2 regions of the Methyloterricola oryzae genome follow, and region 2 is predicted to be linked to the other one. Evidence: riboswitches for the same ligand, from Rfam matches in the RefSeq annotation. Region 2 holds a riboswitch; the other holds the start of a gene.
What was found. Region 2 has a riboswitch for cyclic di-GMP ahead of EK23_RS16120 (VPLPA-CTERM sorting domain-containing protein). Riboswitches for the same ligand answer to the same signal wherever they lie in the genome.

Region 1: another riboswitch for cyclic di-GMP. It lies ahead of EK23_RS21505 (VPLPA-CTERM sorting domain-containing protein); the one in region 2 lies ahead of EK23_RS16120 (VPLPA-CTERM sorting domain-containing protein).

Annotation. Positions count from the first base shown of each region.
Region 1 is NZ_JYNS01000002.1:288,916-296,935, reverse strand. Features, by position in the region: gene EK23_RS05075 (transglycosylase SLT domain-containing protein) at 1-124, shown strand, start outside; gene EK23_RS05070 (phenylacetate--CoA ligase family protein) at 145-1,521, opposite strand; gene EK23_RS05065 (low molecular weight protein-tyrosine-phosphatase) at 1,578-2,066, opposite strand; cyclic di-GMP riboswitch class I at 2,512-2,590, shown strand; gene EK23_RS21505 (VPLPA-CTERM sorting domain-containing protein) at 2,703-3,623, shown strand; gene EK23_RS05050 (class I SAM-dependent methyltransferase) at 3,771-4,424, opposite strand; gene EK23_RS05045 (hypothetical protein) at 4,440-4,796, opposite strand; gene EK23_RS05040 (SDR family oxidoreductase) at 5,164-5,991, shown strand; gene EK23_RS05035 (hypothetical protein) at 6,005-8,020, opposite strand, start outside.
Region 2 is NZ_JYNS01000013.1:99,923-107,942, reverse strand. Features, by position in the region: gene EK23_RS23980 (hypothetical protein) at 1-1,771, shown strand, start outside; cyclic di-GMP riboswitch class I at 2,422-2,501, shown strand; gene EK23_RS16120 (VPLPA-CTERM sorting domain-containing protein) at 2,587-3,564, shown strand; gene EK23_RS16115 (Lcl C-terminal domain-containing protein) at 3,706-4,680, shown strand; gene EK23_RS16110 (fused MFS/spermidine synthase) at 4,930-7,821, shown strand.

The DNA of each region.
Region 1 (8,020 bases), on a different contig from region 2:
TTCCCTGTCCGCTATCTCCAAGAAGTTCAATGTCACCCTGGCCGATCTGAGGAAATGGAACGGCGCAGGCGTCGTCAAACAGTTCCGACCGGGTATGGATCTTACCGTGTCCGAGGGCGACTGAACCGCTCCGCCCGGCCGGACTCAGTCCGCAGAGAGTATTTCAAACTGCCGGGGCATCGCCACATGGCTGACCACGTAGCGATGCTTGCCGGAAGCCTCCGGCTCAATGGACTCCACAGACACGACACGAACCCGCGCAGCCTCGCCCACCCGAGCCTGAATTCCCTGGGTAATCGCCACCCGACTGGCCGCATCCCATCCTTCGCCGGGCCGGACCAATACCTCGAAATCTTCCAGCGCGTGCTGAATGATCTTGAACTCGGCAACGCCCAGGGTTTCGCGCAAGACATAGATGAGTGCCAGGCCGTGCAACAATGAACCATCCGGCCGAACCACGAAATCCGTACGACGCCCCATGACATCGCCGAGCACATGCAGGCCACGCCCGCTGGCACAGCCGGCATCCGATCGGCGCACCAGATCACCCGTGCGATAACGGATGAAGGGCTGCACATCCGAGTAGAGATTGGTGATGACTGCCTCACCGTCCTCACCGACCGCCACCTCGCGACCCTCCGCGTCCAGAATCTCCAGAATCACCGACTCACTGCTGAGCAGCATCTGTCCGTCCGGTGACTCCATGGCGATGAGCCCCCCATCGCGGCAGCCATATTCGTTGGCAACCGGCGCGGCAAAGATCTCGCGGATCAACTGCCGCTGGTGCGGGTACAGCGTTTCGCCCGTCGTGTAGACCACCTTGAGCGATGGCAGGCGCAGGATTCTCCGACGGCTGCGCACATGGGCCGCCAACAGGCTCAAGCTGCTGGCGTAACCGTAGATGCAGGAGGGACGCCAGGCCTCGATGGCATCCAGATAGCCGTCCATGCTAGCCGCATTCATGGCGAATGCGTTGAGCATCAATTGATTCAAACTGCGGTCACGCAACGCGCGTACCGCGTCGCTGCGGCTCAGTTCGATGGGTGCTCCCCACAAGAGCAACTCCGGCTCGCCAAAGCGGTGACCCCACCATTCACGTGCGCGGAAGCGGCTTGCCATGTCCGCCGCCTGCCGCCGCTTGCCAAAATAGAAGCGCAATGGCGTTCCGCTTGAGCCGCCAGTGCTGTAGGGAATTGCGCCGCCCGGAGCCTGGTGCCACACCATGGCGTCGCGGTGGGCCGCCGCCTCGGCCTTGTCCATCGTCGGCAGGCGCCGTAACTCCGCGAGCAAATTCCGCGCTTCCAGATCGATTCCGGACGCCTGGATGCGGCCCGCATGCCACGGACTGTGATGGAGGGCGGACTGCAGCAGTGACCTGAGACGATCGGCCTGCAGTGCTTCGATTGCGTTGCGCGACAGCCATTGGCTTGCGCGCATCTGGCTAAGGAATGCAAGCGTAGGCCGGCGGAGCAGGCGCTCGTGCAAAGGCAACAGGATGTGGCGCGCGAGGGCGGACTGCACCTCAGCAGGCCCGTTCCGAAGGCATACGCTTCATCCCTCGCGCGTGTGGCAATTTGTCAGTTCGTGTCGAAGCCTTCCCGCCTGACCCGATCGAGAAAGCCCCGCGAGGCCTGTTCAATCATGTCCAGCACCCGCTCAAAGCCCTGGGGACCACCGTAATAGGGATCGGGAACCTCGCGTGTCTGCAGGGCCGGCGCGTAATCCAGGAAAAACTGCAACTTATGCGTGTGCGGCTTGGGACACATGAATCGAAGTGCGTCATAGTTTTCCTGATCCATCACCAGGATGTGATGAAACCTTGAAAAATCCCCCACAGCGACCTGGCGCGCACGCAGAGGACTGATGTCGATTCCCCGCGCCAGAGCTGCTTTCTGGGCGCGGTGGTCCGGTGGGTTGTTAACGTGGTAAGCGTGAGTGCCTGCGGAATCGATATGAAAAAAATCGGCAACACCTTCATCTTCGACCAGCTTGCGGAAAACGCCTTCCGCCGTGGGCGAGCGGCAGATATTGCCCATGCATACGAACAGTACCTTGATTTGCTCCATAAAGAGATCCGAATGAGATCAGTAGAAATGGTGCGATTGGGAGAAAGCAATTAGATCGTCCCAGGAATCGTGCCGTCAAGCCAGACGCTTGACACCCTTCCAAAGTCGCAGAAAGGCCCTGCTTGCGGTTCATTCTATAACTAAGTCACTCCCTTATCGCGCGCACCGGAAATACAACGCGGCAACAACCCTCAGGGCGCCAGCATTCTGAGCCAGATCCCACAGACTAAGTGATTTCCCACACTTTCGTCCAGTAATAGACTCATAAGCCATTGTTAAACCAGTAGCTGAATATGGCATAGCACATGCTTATGTAGCACCATGTCGTAAGCTGTTGCTCTCAGTTCCTCACTTATGACATTAGGCGTCACGACGCTGCGCTTCGGGAAAGCACAAGGACATAAAGGCTTATAGCCATGGATGGAAGTTGGACCGTCAGCAGGCAGGATGCCAATGCCACACTCGCCGCGAGGCGGGGCCGGAAAGCCACGGGACTTGGGCACCAAGCCAGCCGGGCTGCCTTCCATGTGATGGGGAGGACCGCGACACCACACCTTAGCGGGAGCGGGGCGCCGCGGACATCACTGCCTATGAAAAAAACCAACCACTCATAGCACAGTGACAAGGTAACTATACATGAACAAAAATAGAACTAAACTGGCCAAGGCCATCAGCATGGCTCTCGCCGGCTCCGCGTTATCCGTCGCGGCCATCTCCGATGCTTCGGCGGCCTCCACCACCATGTACAACACTTTCACCACAGCCGCGACGACCGCCACTGATGGCTGGACCCGAGTTTATGACGGAGCAGATGTGGACACTATCGCGACCGGTCCAGAGAGCCAGGGCAACAAAGGCACAGTCCTTCCTTGGCTCGGTACGACAGGCGGCGCTCTTCCGTTCGGGTACGGCGGATCATCGCACCTGAACTGGGCAGTTTCACTTGGAAGTGCAGGCGACTCCGCGGAAATTTCGGCTGCCGATTCCACCAAGTACAACTCCTCGCCTTACTACACCACTGCCGCCGAGATCGACACCGGCGGCGGTGCATGGCGTGACAACGTGACCCCAACCGGTTGGAAACACCAGACCGATATCGGTCTGCTGCAGTCCAATGTGACCCAGTTCGTCCACCTGAACCCGTCAACCTTGGGCGCCCAGAGCCCCACCTTCAGCCGGTTCGGAATCACCGTTTTCGAGGGTATGGACACCAATACCGGCAACTACAGCCACCATGGCGCCTGGAATAATCCCGCAGCGGGACGTCCGTATAACCAGGATAACCCGTTCGGCACAACGGGCCTCACCAACCTGAAATATTCGGATAACGTTGACGCCGTCAACGACTTCGTATTCCTGGCTGAAGCCGGCAAAATCTACTCCATCTATTTGGGCGGCGTCGACTTCTCCAAATGGAATACCGGGGTGGACAACTACAAGCTAGGCATCACCACCTCGGCCGTGCCGGTGCCCGCCGCTGTCTGGCTGTTCGGCAGCGCCCTGGCCGGCATGGGCATCGTCGGCCGCCGCAAGGAAAAGGCCGGCGTGACGGCCTGATTCCCCAACAGCAGGCCTCGTCCTTTGGAACCCGCCACCTTCAGGTCGGCGGGTTTTTCTTTCTCCCGCCCCGCTCAGACCAACCGCGGGGTCAGGTCCCGGTAAGCTCTACCCGGCACGCTGCGCTCAGGGCGAGGAACCCTATGGTTACTGACGCTTCCGCAGCAGAAACACATCCCGCGCCGGCCGCTCCAGCAACAGCCCATACTGCCGGGCGATCCAGTCGAAGCTCGCCTCCGCGTGGAAGCTCACATGGGTGGGATCGTTCTTGTATTGCCAGTTGACGAAGCGCTCGCGGCTGATCACCGGTTGCGTCATGATGCCCAGCCAACCGCCCGGCCGGACCAGCGCCAACATCTTTGCCCATTCGGCCGCCGGTTCGCGAAAATGCTCCACCACTTCCGTGCAGGTCAAAAAGTCGTACTGCCGCGACAAATGGCTTGAATCAGGCGCATAGATCGGATCGTAGGCGGCCACACGCATCCTCGCCTCCTGCAGCATCAGTCCCAAGACCGGGCCCGGACCACAGCCATAATCGAGGCCTTCCATGCCAGGCTTCAAGCGATCGATCAAAGGCTCAGCCAGCCGTGACAGGAATCGCCGGTAGCCTGCATCCTCGGGATGATTCCGATGCAGATCGTATTCCGTCTTCTCCCGCTCGAGCGATACATGGCTGGCCGGGTCCGCGAAGATCAGACGGCACTCGGGACACTCATGAAAGACGCGGTCGCGTTGCTGGAAGAATGCCGGCGCGCTAGTCGAACAGAGCGGACAGGGCAACTGGCTGAACGCTCCGCTCACGGCCCGGTCTCCTCACTATGGCCGGTCGAGCCTGGCATTGATCGCCGTGGCCGGGCCCTGGATCTCACTCAAGGCCGCCTCGAATCGGGCCGGCTGCGCATTGGCCGCCTTCGCGCTGGCCTCGTAGTCTCCATTGGCCTCCTGCACCACGCAGGTGATGTAGGCCTGGGCCCTTTGCTCGAATTTCCGCACCCGCTTGAGACTGGCGTTACAAGCCTCAGCGCCGCTCGATTCGATGGCGGACGGGACTGGCTCCTGGTCGCAGGCCGCGGCGCTCCAATGACCGCCCGACAGGATTCCGGCGTCTACCGACCAGGGCAGCGGCATAATTCCAAACAAGGGCACAAGATAAACAATCATGGTCTTGATCATGCTGAACTCCTCGCTGTTGCTAACCCGGCCCTTAGTGGCCGGGTTAACGCGGGGCCCGGATGCCCCGGCGCGGCCACAGGCCGTGTCAGCCAAGGTCGGGCGCTTACCGACATCGGCGTCGGCCCAAAATACCTGGAGGGTACATTTGGGCCTGATCAATAGTCATGGAGGCACTTTACGGCCTCCTCCCAGGATAAGACGTTCGAGCAGCATAAAATCCCCCTTGTGAGCGGGGACTACTCATCATCAGGAACAGACAAACCGTCGGTCTCAAGGCCGATGTTCCGGAGAGTTCAAGTCGGCCTGCTTGGCTCGGCCGGCGGCGCCCGGTATTCTTGCGGCCAAATCACGATTAGGAGGCTTTCACTTGGAACCCAGGACAGTGCTCATCACGGGCTGCTCGTCGGGCATCGGGCGCTGCGCTGCGGAAATGCTGAAGGCCCGCGGTTACCGGGTCTTCGCCACGGCGCGGCGGACAGAGGATGTGCAAGCTCTGCGCGACGCGGGCTTCGAGGCGATTCAGTTGGACCTGAACGACTCCGCCTCCATCGAAGCGGCCCTGGAGGCCGTGCTGGCAGCCAGCGACGGCAAGCTCTACGCCTTGTTCAACAACGGCGCCTACGGCCAACCTGGCGCCGTCGAAGACCTCTCGCGCGAGTCCCTGCGCGCCCAATTCGAAACCAATGTGTTCGGCACCCACGAACTCACTGCCAGGGTAATTGCTGTCATGCGCCGTCAGGGCGAGGGCCGCATCGTGCAGAACAGCTCCGTGCTGGGCTTCGTCGCCATGAAATACCGCGGCGCCTACAATGCCAGCAAATATGCGCTCGAAGGCCTGACCGACACCTTGCGCCTGGAACTGGCCGGCAGTGGCGTGCATATCAGCCTGATCGAACCGGGCCCCATCCTCACCCGATTTCGGGACAACGCCTTGCGCATGTACCGGCAGCACATCGACGTGGAGGCAAGCGTGCACCGGGAAACCTACCGCGCCATGGAACAACGGCTGCAGACGGAAGGAGCCGCGGTGCCCTTTACCCTGGGCCCCGAAGCCGTCGTCGCCAAGCTCATCAATGCACTGGAGGCCAAGCGCCCCCGCGCGCGCTACTACGTGACCTTCCCCACCTACCTGTTTGCTTTCCTGCGCCATGTGCTGCCGCAGCGGGCGCTCGACGCGATTTTGAGCAGAACCTGAAAGCGGCCAGCGTTCATTCTGTCTCTGACCAACCGGGTTCCGGCGGAGGTGGCGCCGCCTTTTCCGGACGCGCGCGCCACAAACCGCCCGCGGTGAAACAGGCCCATCCCCAGCGCAGCCAGTTGAGCAGGGAATACGCCAGCCACAAGGCCCATAGCAACATGAGCACCCGATAGACCCACAGCGGCGCCGTCAACACCCAGGGCTGCGGCAAGCTGGCCTCGCTCTGATCCTGATACCAATTGAGGGTGTAGGCGTCGGAGTTGTTGCCCGCCACCTGCATGTCCGGCAGGCCGAGCAGCCCCTGCTGCACGGCGTAGAACAGGAACAGCAACGCCACCAGGGTCAGCAGCCCCAGGAGCAGTTGCAGCACGTTGAAGCGCGAGTCGTCCAGCGCCGCCGCCGTTCGTCCCCGCCAGCCCAGCAGCACCAGCCAGGCGATCACGCACGCGGTCCCCGGCAAGGGCACCTGGCTCAGGCCCAACAGGAGCAGGGCCCACTGCCAGGACTTGAGCGGGGTCACGCTTATCCGGCCCAAGCCCAGGGCCACCATGCCGATGACCAGCAGCACGCCCCAGAACAGCACCGCGGGCCCCAGGCGCGGCCCTCCGGCCAACAGCATCCAGCGATCCTGGGGCAGATGCACCGTGATGAAACTGTTGACGCTGGGTAGCCCCAGATTCACTGCGGCCACCGTAAAGCGCTCTCCCAATCCGACTTCTTCTCGCCAGACTAATGCCGCGCTCTGCCGGCCCGGATGGATGGGCAGGGTGACTGACCCGTCCTGCAGCCTGATCGGACGCGGCTGCCCATCAAGCGTGACAGACTGCAACAGGGCTCCCTCTGGCAGCCGGATCACGTGCTGGCCGCCCTGGGAACTACGCAGATCGAGGCTGAGGCTGCTATCGCTGGCGCGTTTACCGGGACTGAGCTGCAATCGGCTGCTCTCGATGGTCAGGCTCTTTCCGGCCACAGCTTCCGGGCGGCTCACGTTCAGGCTGATCGACTCACCCGGCCAGGGCCGCCATTCCGGCAACCAGTTGCCCGCGTTATCAAGCTGATGAACGACCGCAATGCCTTCGCTCTGCACATGCCAGATGGGGCTGAGATCCAGCTTCCAGACCTCGGTCCATTGCGTGGTCTCGGGTGCACGCAGGATGATCTGCGGCCGCTTTTCCAGCATGGACTCCCATTGCAATTCCTGCTGGCCCGGAACCAGGCTGACAGCAATCACGCCATTGCGGACCTGCAAGCCTTGGCTAAGGACTGACTCGCCCTCCAACAAGGGGATTGCGGCCACCGCCGGTGCATCGGCGGGCGTCAAGCGCTGCACGCGCGTGGTGACGCGCCAGTCCAGGCCGATGCGCAGGGTGCGCTGAACCTCCAGGAAGGCCGGCAGCGGCAAAGGCTCCAAGGCAGCGGCTGGCGTCCCCGCCGTCTTGCGGACCCTGGAAAGCTGCAATTGGGCTTCGGGAACGCCGTGTGGGCCCAGGCCCGAGACGGTCCAGCCATTCATCCCCAGCTCGACGCGGTGCGGCCGTAGCGGCAGCGGGATTTGTACCTGCTCGCGAGCTGGCAGTTCGCCCGACAGGGCCACCAGGTGGCGGCCCGGCGCAAGATACAGCCACAACCCACCCTCGGCGGTGCGCCGCACACCCTCGGCGGGGGCGCCATCAACGTTGATCCGAGCAGGAAGCCACTGGCCCTCCTGCGCCGGTAGCGGCACCGCCACGCCCTGCTGCGCATGGACCTCCAACTCCTGCTGCAGGCTTTCGCCATCCGCCCGGAGCTTCAACAGCGGAATCTGGGCGCAGTCCGGCAGACAATCGGGCGCTTGCGTCAAATTCGCCTTCAACTCGTCCAGCAGGGCCTGCGGCGGGAAATCCGCCCGCGCGGGCGGCGTATGCCCGCCTGCCAGCAGCGCAGCCCCAAGGAAGAGGCTGAGCCTGGCGCCGGGGCGTGTCACACGGAACCTCTGGGCCGGGAATCCAGGCAGCACCTCGGTCAGCAGAAGCAAAGCAAGTCCCGA
Region 2 (8,020 bases):
CACCATCACCGCCTCCGACTACCCCATGATGGACGCCATGATGCCCGGCGCGCTCCATCTCGACCCGAATACCGGCGAAGCGACCGGGTTTTCTTACGACCAATCGTCGTACGGCGTTGGCCAGCTCAGTTGGTGCCAGGCCGGCACCTGCGCCGGTGGCAGCGGAACCAGTATCGGCTGGAATCACACGGCCAATCACATCCTGTTCTCGGTTTCGCAGGCCAGCAATGTCACCATTACCTTGGCCAATGGCCCCGCGGTGACCGGCAAACATGGCCCGAACGAATCCACGGGCTTACTGGGCGGTGACCTGAAGCCCGCCTTCACCCTCTACAGCGGCGCCTCCACGACTGGGGTGAATGACGGTAACCATACCTTCAACAACACGCAGAATCCCTGGACCAACGTCACCTACCTGGACCACGAACCCAATACGGCCAACGCAGCCAGCATTACGTGGAACAGCGTCAACAATGGGCCTGGAGTCCTCGCGCCCGGTTACTACAGTTTGTGGATTGGCGGTAACTATTCGAATGTCGCCAATTCCGACGGCTCTCATGGCAAGAACTATCGCCTGAGCATCAGCGCGGCGCCGCCCCCAACCCCCACCCCGGCCCCCGCAACGCCAACACCTGCGCCGGCCACGCCTACTCCGGCACCGACGCCTGCGCCAGCCACACCCACCCCGGCGCCCGCAACACCGACGCCTGCGCCGGCCACGCCCACTCCGACACCAGCAACGCCGACGCCTGCGCCAGCCACGCCTACCCCGGCCCCATCGGCAACTCCGGCTCCGAGCACAAGCCCGAGCCCATCGCCTTCGGCCTCGCCAAGCCCGTCACCGTCCGCTTCTCCGGCACCGTCAGCAAGCCCGAGTCCGTCGCCTTCGGCTTCGCCCACGCCCGAACCTTCGGCATCACCAACCCCGACTCCGGGTCCCACCGATTCACCCACCTTGGAAGTTACGGGCAGCGGCGATGGCGATTCCAATGTTGGCGAGTCAATCAGCCTGCTGGTCAAGAGCACGGACCCGCAAGGTCAGACCGTCGATGTCAGCGCCACCCTGGACAACGAAGCGGTAGCCGAATTGGCCGGCGATCTGACCGATACCGTGAGCAGCGCCTTGTCTGACTCGGGTGAGGAGAGTTCGCTAAACACGCTGCTGGCCACTGCTGCCGCGACGACGCCAAGCCTTTCGACATCAGGGGACAGCAGCCAGTGCAAGATCGGCCATGCGGTACCGGTGCTGGTGATCGACGCCCAGGGCAATGCCCTGTTCAAATGGACGCCGACCGCAGACGATGCGGGTCCGCACACCCTGGTATTCAAAGCAACCGACACGGACGGCTTTAGCACCGAGGAAACGGTCACCCTCAACGTCAAGGCACTGCCGCAGGAGAACCGCGCTCCGCAGTTTGACTGGACCGCTGGCTGGTACGCTGCGAATCCTGGCAAGCAGTTGAAGATCCGCCTGCAGGCTCAGGACCCGGATGGCGACAAGGTGCGCTTCTTCATCAACAAAGGACCCGAAGGTGCCCAGATCAAAAACACCTTCTTCAACAAGAAGACCGGAAAGTGGGAAGCCACCTGGGTCTACACGCCGGACCGCGCTGAAGCAGGCAACACCTACAAGGTGTACTTCACCGCCACCGACGACAAGCCGGGCGAGTCCAAGCAGACCACCCGCTGGACCTTCGTACACGTCAACGAGCCCAAGCGCGAGCGCGACGATGACCACCACCACGACAAGGGCAAAAAAGACAAGGACTAATCCCTTCCCACCTGCGTTAACTTCGTGACTCTGAACAACCCGGGACCGGCGACGGTTCCGGGATTTTTTTGCCCATTTCCGGGGGCCCCAGGCTCCGCGTGGGAGCCCATCCCCGTACGCTCTGCATCAACCCCAGGCGCAGAGCGCCAAAGCAGCGTTCCCACGCAGAGCATGGGAACGAGAGAATGCGAAACGCCAAGCCACTTTTCCCATTCAGAGCGCGGCCACGAGAACCAACCCTGCCCTGGCTCCCATGCTCCGCGTCGGAGCCCATCCCCGGACGCTCCGCGTCCACCCCCGGCGCAGAGCGCCAAAGCAGCGTTCCCACGCAGAGCGTGGGAACGAGAGAACACGCTTTCCTTTGGCGGTGGATACCGCCTGAAAGAACCCCACAGAATCAACGCCCACCAAGCAAGCGCTCAGCTCGTATGGCATAAGCCGAGTCACCTGGGTCATTTCCCGCACTTTATCCGCGTAAAAGCAATTTAATTCACTATATATCAATCACATATTATTGGCACACAACGTGCTGAGTCAGTGTGTCTCTTATTAGACGCTGGAACAGGGACGACCGCCGGGCAATAGCCTCGGCAAACCAATTCCGGCTTGATTTTTCGGCCCTCACGGACGGGGGCCGGGCAGGGACGCCAGCCCAATTTCGCCACACCCGCTGCGAGGCGGGGCCGGAAAGCTACGATCTTGAGGGACTCAAGATGGCTGAGCTGCCTCCCATGAACGGCGGGAGCGGGGACGCGGAACGTTCCCCGGCCGTTCATCCAGCAACGCATAATTCAACTAGCGAACGGAGATACGTGATGAAAAAAACTTCTATTGCGCTGGCTGTGGGCGGCGCGGCCCTGGTGGCCGGCATCAATGCACAGGCGGCCACGATCGTCGACTACGGCGGCAACCTCAACACCGTCAATGCCCTCACCGGCTACAACCACCTGGTCAATGTCAACGGCGTCGGCGCCACGGACAACGCGATCAACTTCAACAAGCAGCGCGTGGGACTGAATACCGCCACCAGCGGCACCCAGGTCGGCAACGGTGTGCAGTACCATCACATCTTCACCAATGTCGACCAGGCCCCGAACGGCACCACTGGCACCATCACCGCCTCCAACTACGGCATGCACGACGCCATGATGCCGGGCTCGCTGCACCTTGACCCAAATACCGGCGAACCCACCGGCTATGTCTATGACCATGCCGCCTACGGTGTCGGCCAGTTGAGCTGGTGCCAGGCCGGCACCTGCGCCGGCGGCAGCGGCACCAGCATCGGCTGGAACCACACCTCCAACCACATCCTGTTCTCATTGTCTCAGGCCAGTCCGGTAACCATCACCCTGTCCAACGCGGCGGCGGATGCCACCAAGCATGGCCCCAATGAAAGCAGTGGCGTTCTCGGTGGCGACCTCAAGCCCGCCTTCACCATCTTCAGCGGCGCGTCGACCACCGGTGTCAATGACGGCAACCACACGTTCAATAATCAGCAGAACCCCTGGACCAACGTCAGCTATCTGGACCACGACGCCAATACGGCCAATGCCAGCAGCATCACCTGGAACAGCGTGACCGACGGCCCCGGCATCCTGCAGCCCGGATACTACAGCCTGTGGATCGGCGGCAACTATGCCAACGTCGCCAACGCCGACGGCAGCCATGGCAAGAACTACGCCCTCACCATCAGCACCACCACCGTGCCGGTGCCGGCAGCCGTCTGGCTGTTCGGCAGCGCCCTGGCGGGCATGGGCATCATCGGCCGCCGCAAGGACAAAGCTTCGGCTTGAGCGCGCCGCGGCCACGGACGGCCGCAGCCCTGAGTCGACCCGCTGCCCGCGCCCCGTGCGCGGGCAGTTTTTTGTCCAAGGCCGCAGTACGCCAAGCCGGCACTGCGCCGCCATGAAGCCGAACTTTCGGGAGTTTCAAACATGAACAACAACAAGCGACTGCCGTCCCTGCTCGTGCTCGCCTTCGCCGCATCCGCCGCCCAGGCCGCCCTGCACGACCGCGGCGACGGCATGATCTACGACGACGCCCAGAACATCACCTGGCTGCAAAGCGCCAATTACGCCAAAGCCGAGTTCGCCGCCAACCCCAGCCGGATCGCCGAGATCGTCGCCGCCGCCAACGCCAAGGGCGGCGTCGCCGGCAGAACGCTCACCCCGCAGGACTTCAAGGCCGCCTCCGGCCAGATGACCTGGTACGGCGCCATGGCCTGGGCCGATCAACTGGCTTACGGGGGGTTCAGCGACTGGCGCCTCCCGCACATCCCGCAGCCCGACCCGACCTGCCTGACGCAGGACGAAGAACTGGGCATCTCCCACGGCTACCGCTGTCGTGGCAGTGAGATGGGCCATTTGTACTATGTGGATTTCTCCAATTTCACGCCGGGCACCCTGCTCAATGGCAACCGGGTCAGTAGCGGCGGCATCGAATTCAAGGGCATAGGCGTCTTTTATTGGTCCGACGCCGCCTATGCGCCACTTGCCGACAACAGCTGGTTTTTCAACTTCCAGGGATTTCAGGGGGCCAACGCCAGCTATGCGACGGACTATTTCGCCTGGGGCGTGCGTGACGGCGACGTGCTGCCCGAGTTGAGCATCGACCGCGCCCGCTGGCGGGCCCGCAGCGGCCTGTTGACCGTCACCGGACGGCTGAAATTCTCTCCCGCCTTCTCGGCCTCCAAGCGCCGTGAGCTTCGGGAAACCCGCCGCATCACTATCGTTGACGCGGCCAGCGGAACGCCCATCGCCCTGGACATCCAGGTTCGCCGCGACAACACCTGGCGCGCGGTCTTCGCGGCCGACAGTGCAGCGGTCGCCTGCAGCGTGAAGGCCGATTTCGGCGGCAAAATGAGCGGCGCCGTGCCCGTCACCTATGCGCCCAGCTATTGCGCGCCATAACGGCATCAACCTTCGTGAGCCCCGGCGCGACGCCGGGGTGGCGACCGCTCGCAAACGAAGGCGACTGCACTTGCACCGCACAATCCCGCGGGAGTGGCATAATGCCGCCGGGTTTTAGACCCCAAGCCCGCTATGAGAAGCGATGTGCCACGCGGCATTGGCTGCAGCGGAAGGCGCATTACACCTGAAACCCTCCCTCTGTGCGGCCCGTGCCGCCGCGAACCCTGAGCCTGCTTCAAGGAATCCGCCGTGGTCTACCTGTTGGTCTTCCTGTCCGGCTTCGCCGGCCTCGTCTACGAAATCGTCTGGATCAAGCGCGCCGCGCTGGCCTTCGGCTCCAGTTCCCTGGCGCTCGCCACCGTGCTGGCCGTGTTCTTCATCGGCCTGGGCCTCGGCAGTTTCGCCTTCGGCCATATGGCGCGGCAGGCCCAGCGGCCCTTGTACTGGTGTGCCGCGCTGGAAGGCCTGCTGGCCGCCAACGGCCTCCTCAACCCGGTGTTGTTTGGCTGGGCCGAATCAGCCTTCGGCACCCTTTACAACACCTGGCCGCTCGATTCGATTGGCTTGACCGCGCTTCGCGCCTCCCTGATTGCCTTGGTGCTACTGCCGCCTACCCTGCTGATGGGCGGCACCCTGCCCTTGTTTGTCCGGCAACTGGTGCGGGACCCGGCACGCATTTCCGCCAACATTGGCGCTATCTACGGTATCAACACCCTGGGCGCGACCCTGGGCTGCGCGGCAACCGGCTTCGGCCTGTTGCCCTGGGTCGGCCTGAATGCCGCCACCTGGTTGGCTGCAACGGTCAATTTGCTTGCTGCCATAGGGTTTTATCGGCTGACAGCTCGGTTGGGACTGGAACCCCCATCCCAGCCTTCCCCCTTGAAGGGTGAAGGGGAAGGAGGAAGCGCGAAGCACCCGACCAGCGATAGCTCCAGCCACCCCGGAACCCAATCCCAACACATCCTGACCGGCGCCCTGTTCTTCCTCATCGGCGCCGCCGCCCTGGCCAATGAGTTGGTCTGGGCGCGCTTTCTCACCAACTTCATCCGCAACACCGTTTACACCTACACCATCACCCTCTCAGTGGTGCTGGCCGGTACCGTGGCCGGCAGCCTGCTGGCGGCGCCTATGTTCGACCGCGCCCGGGATCGGCGCGGCCTCCTGGCAAGTTTCGCGGCGCTCCAGGCCGGGTCGGCGGCCCTGACCCTGGTGCTCACGCACCTGCCGGTGATCGCCTGGCTTTACTTGAAGCAATACGGCGTATTGCCCTACATGGTCCTCATGCTGCCGCCCGCCATGATCGCCGGGGCCAGCTTTCCGCTGGCCAACCGCATCGTCATCAACGACCCCGAGCACGCCGGTAGCCTGGTGGGACGCATGACCGCCCTCAACATCCTGGGCTGCGTCGCGGGTTCGCTGGTCACCGGTTTTGTCCTCCTGCCCGAATACGGACTGGACGCCAGCCTCTATGCCAGCACCGGCGCCGCACTAACCGCCGCCCTGCTCGCGATGGGCGCGAGCTTCGCCCTCAAGCCGCCTGCACGCATCAAGGCCCGTCCAGCCGCGCCTCGGCCCATCGCGTCGGCAGCATTCGTGACAGCCTGCGCCGGACTCTGGCTGCTCATGCCCTCCGTGTCGCCGGCGCGCATCCCCAACGACTACATCGCCGGCCCGGATGCACTGGTGGATTTCGAGGAGGGGCACAATTCAACCCTTGCCGTCATCCAGCGCGGCGATGCCAAGATCATGCTGGTGAGCCAGCTCTGGCAGGGCACTTCCAAGAAGAACCATCAGGTCATGGTGGCCCACGTGCCCATGTTCCATTACCCCGAGGCCAAGGACGTGCTGGTCATCGGGTTGGGCGTGGGCCAGACGGCCAGCCGTTTTCTGCAGTACCCCATCCAGACGCTGGATGTGGTGGACATCGAGCCCAAGCTGTTCGATTTCGCTCGCCGCAACTTCGAATCGGGCTGGATGAACGACGGTCGCGTCCGCCTGCTGGCCGAGGACGGCCGCGGGTACGTGAAGCACACGAAGCATCAGTACGATCTGCTCTCCGTGGAAGTGGGCCAGTTGTACCGTCCCGGCGTCGATGTCTTCTACACCCGCGAGTTCTACCACGAGGCTAGGGAGCGCCTGCGTCCAGGCGGCATGATCGTGCAGTTTGTGCCCATCGAGTTCCTGCGCGAGGCGGAATTCGCCAGCATCATCAAGACCTTCCTCGCCGAATTTCCGCAGGCGAAGCTCTGGTACAACGGCAACGAGCTGTTGCTGATGGGCTTCAATGGCGCGAGCCGGGGAATTTCGGAACCCGCCTTCACGCAACGGCTGGCGCAAGCGGATATTCGCAGCGACCTGGCCTATTCCCATTGGGGCGGCCCGGGATTCGCGCAAGACCGCTTCCCGGTTTTCCTGGCGGGCTTCCTCGCTACCGGCGATGAACTGCAGGCCCTGGCCAATCTAGAAGGCGCTGTCGAATTTACCGATGACCGCCCCAAACTGGCGTACTCCATCAACGACTTCGAGGAAACCGATCTGCGGGCGGTGCGTCTGGCACCGGCGATCGGCCGGCACCTCTCGCCGCTGCAACTCGCCCTTGAAGGTCCTGCCCCGCCGCCGCAGAGCCTGCAAGCGGCCGAGTCGGCGCGACGAGATAACCTGGGGGACATGGCTGCGGCCAACATGCTGGAACTCATCGAACCCAACGATGGGGAACGAGATCCCGAGGGCACGCGGCGCAAACTGCAGGCGGTGCTGGACGCCAATCCCCAAAACCTGAAGGCCCTGCGCATGATGGGCGACCTCCTCACCCGCCAGCAGCGGGACGCCGAGGCCATCCGCTACCTGCAGCGCGCCCTGGTACTGGATGCCGAAGATGCCGTCGCCAATCAGAAGCTGGGACTGGCCCTGGTGCGCAGCCGCCGGCTGGATTCCGCAATTCCCCATTTGCAGAAGGCCTTGCAGACCAAGCCCGACGAAGCCGAAACCCTCAACACCCTGGCGGTGGCTCTCGCCAATCTGGAACGCTTGCCGGAGGCACTGGATTACTTCCGCCGCGCCGCGGCCCTCGACCCGAGCAACCCCGCCGCCCAGCAAAATCTCCGCAACGCCGAGTCGCTGCTGCGCCAGCAGTCGCACTGACATACATATCAGGCATTTGCCTCGAACTGAGGCAAATGCTGCGCCAGCCAGATCACTCAAAAGGTAGATATCTCCGTATCCCGTAGTTTTTTTGGGGTGGCGCAAGACCTGCGTCCATTTAAGCGCGCCACACCCGCCGCAAGGCGGGGCCGAAAATCTGCGTGTCTCCCGGGATGGAGACGGCTGGGCTGCCTCCTTG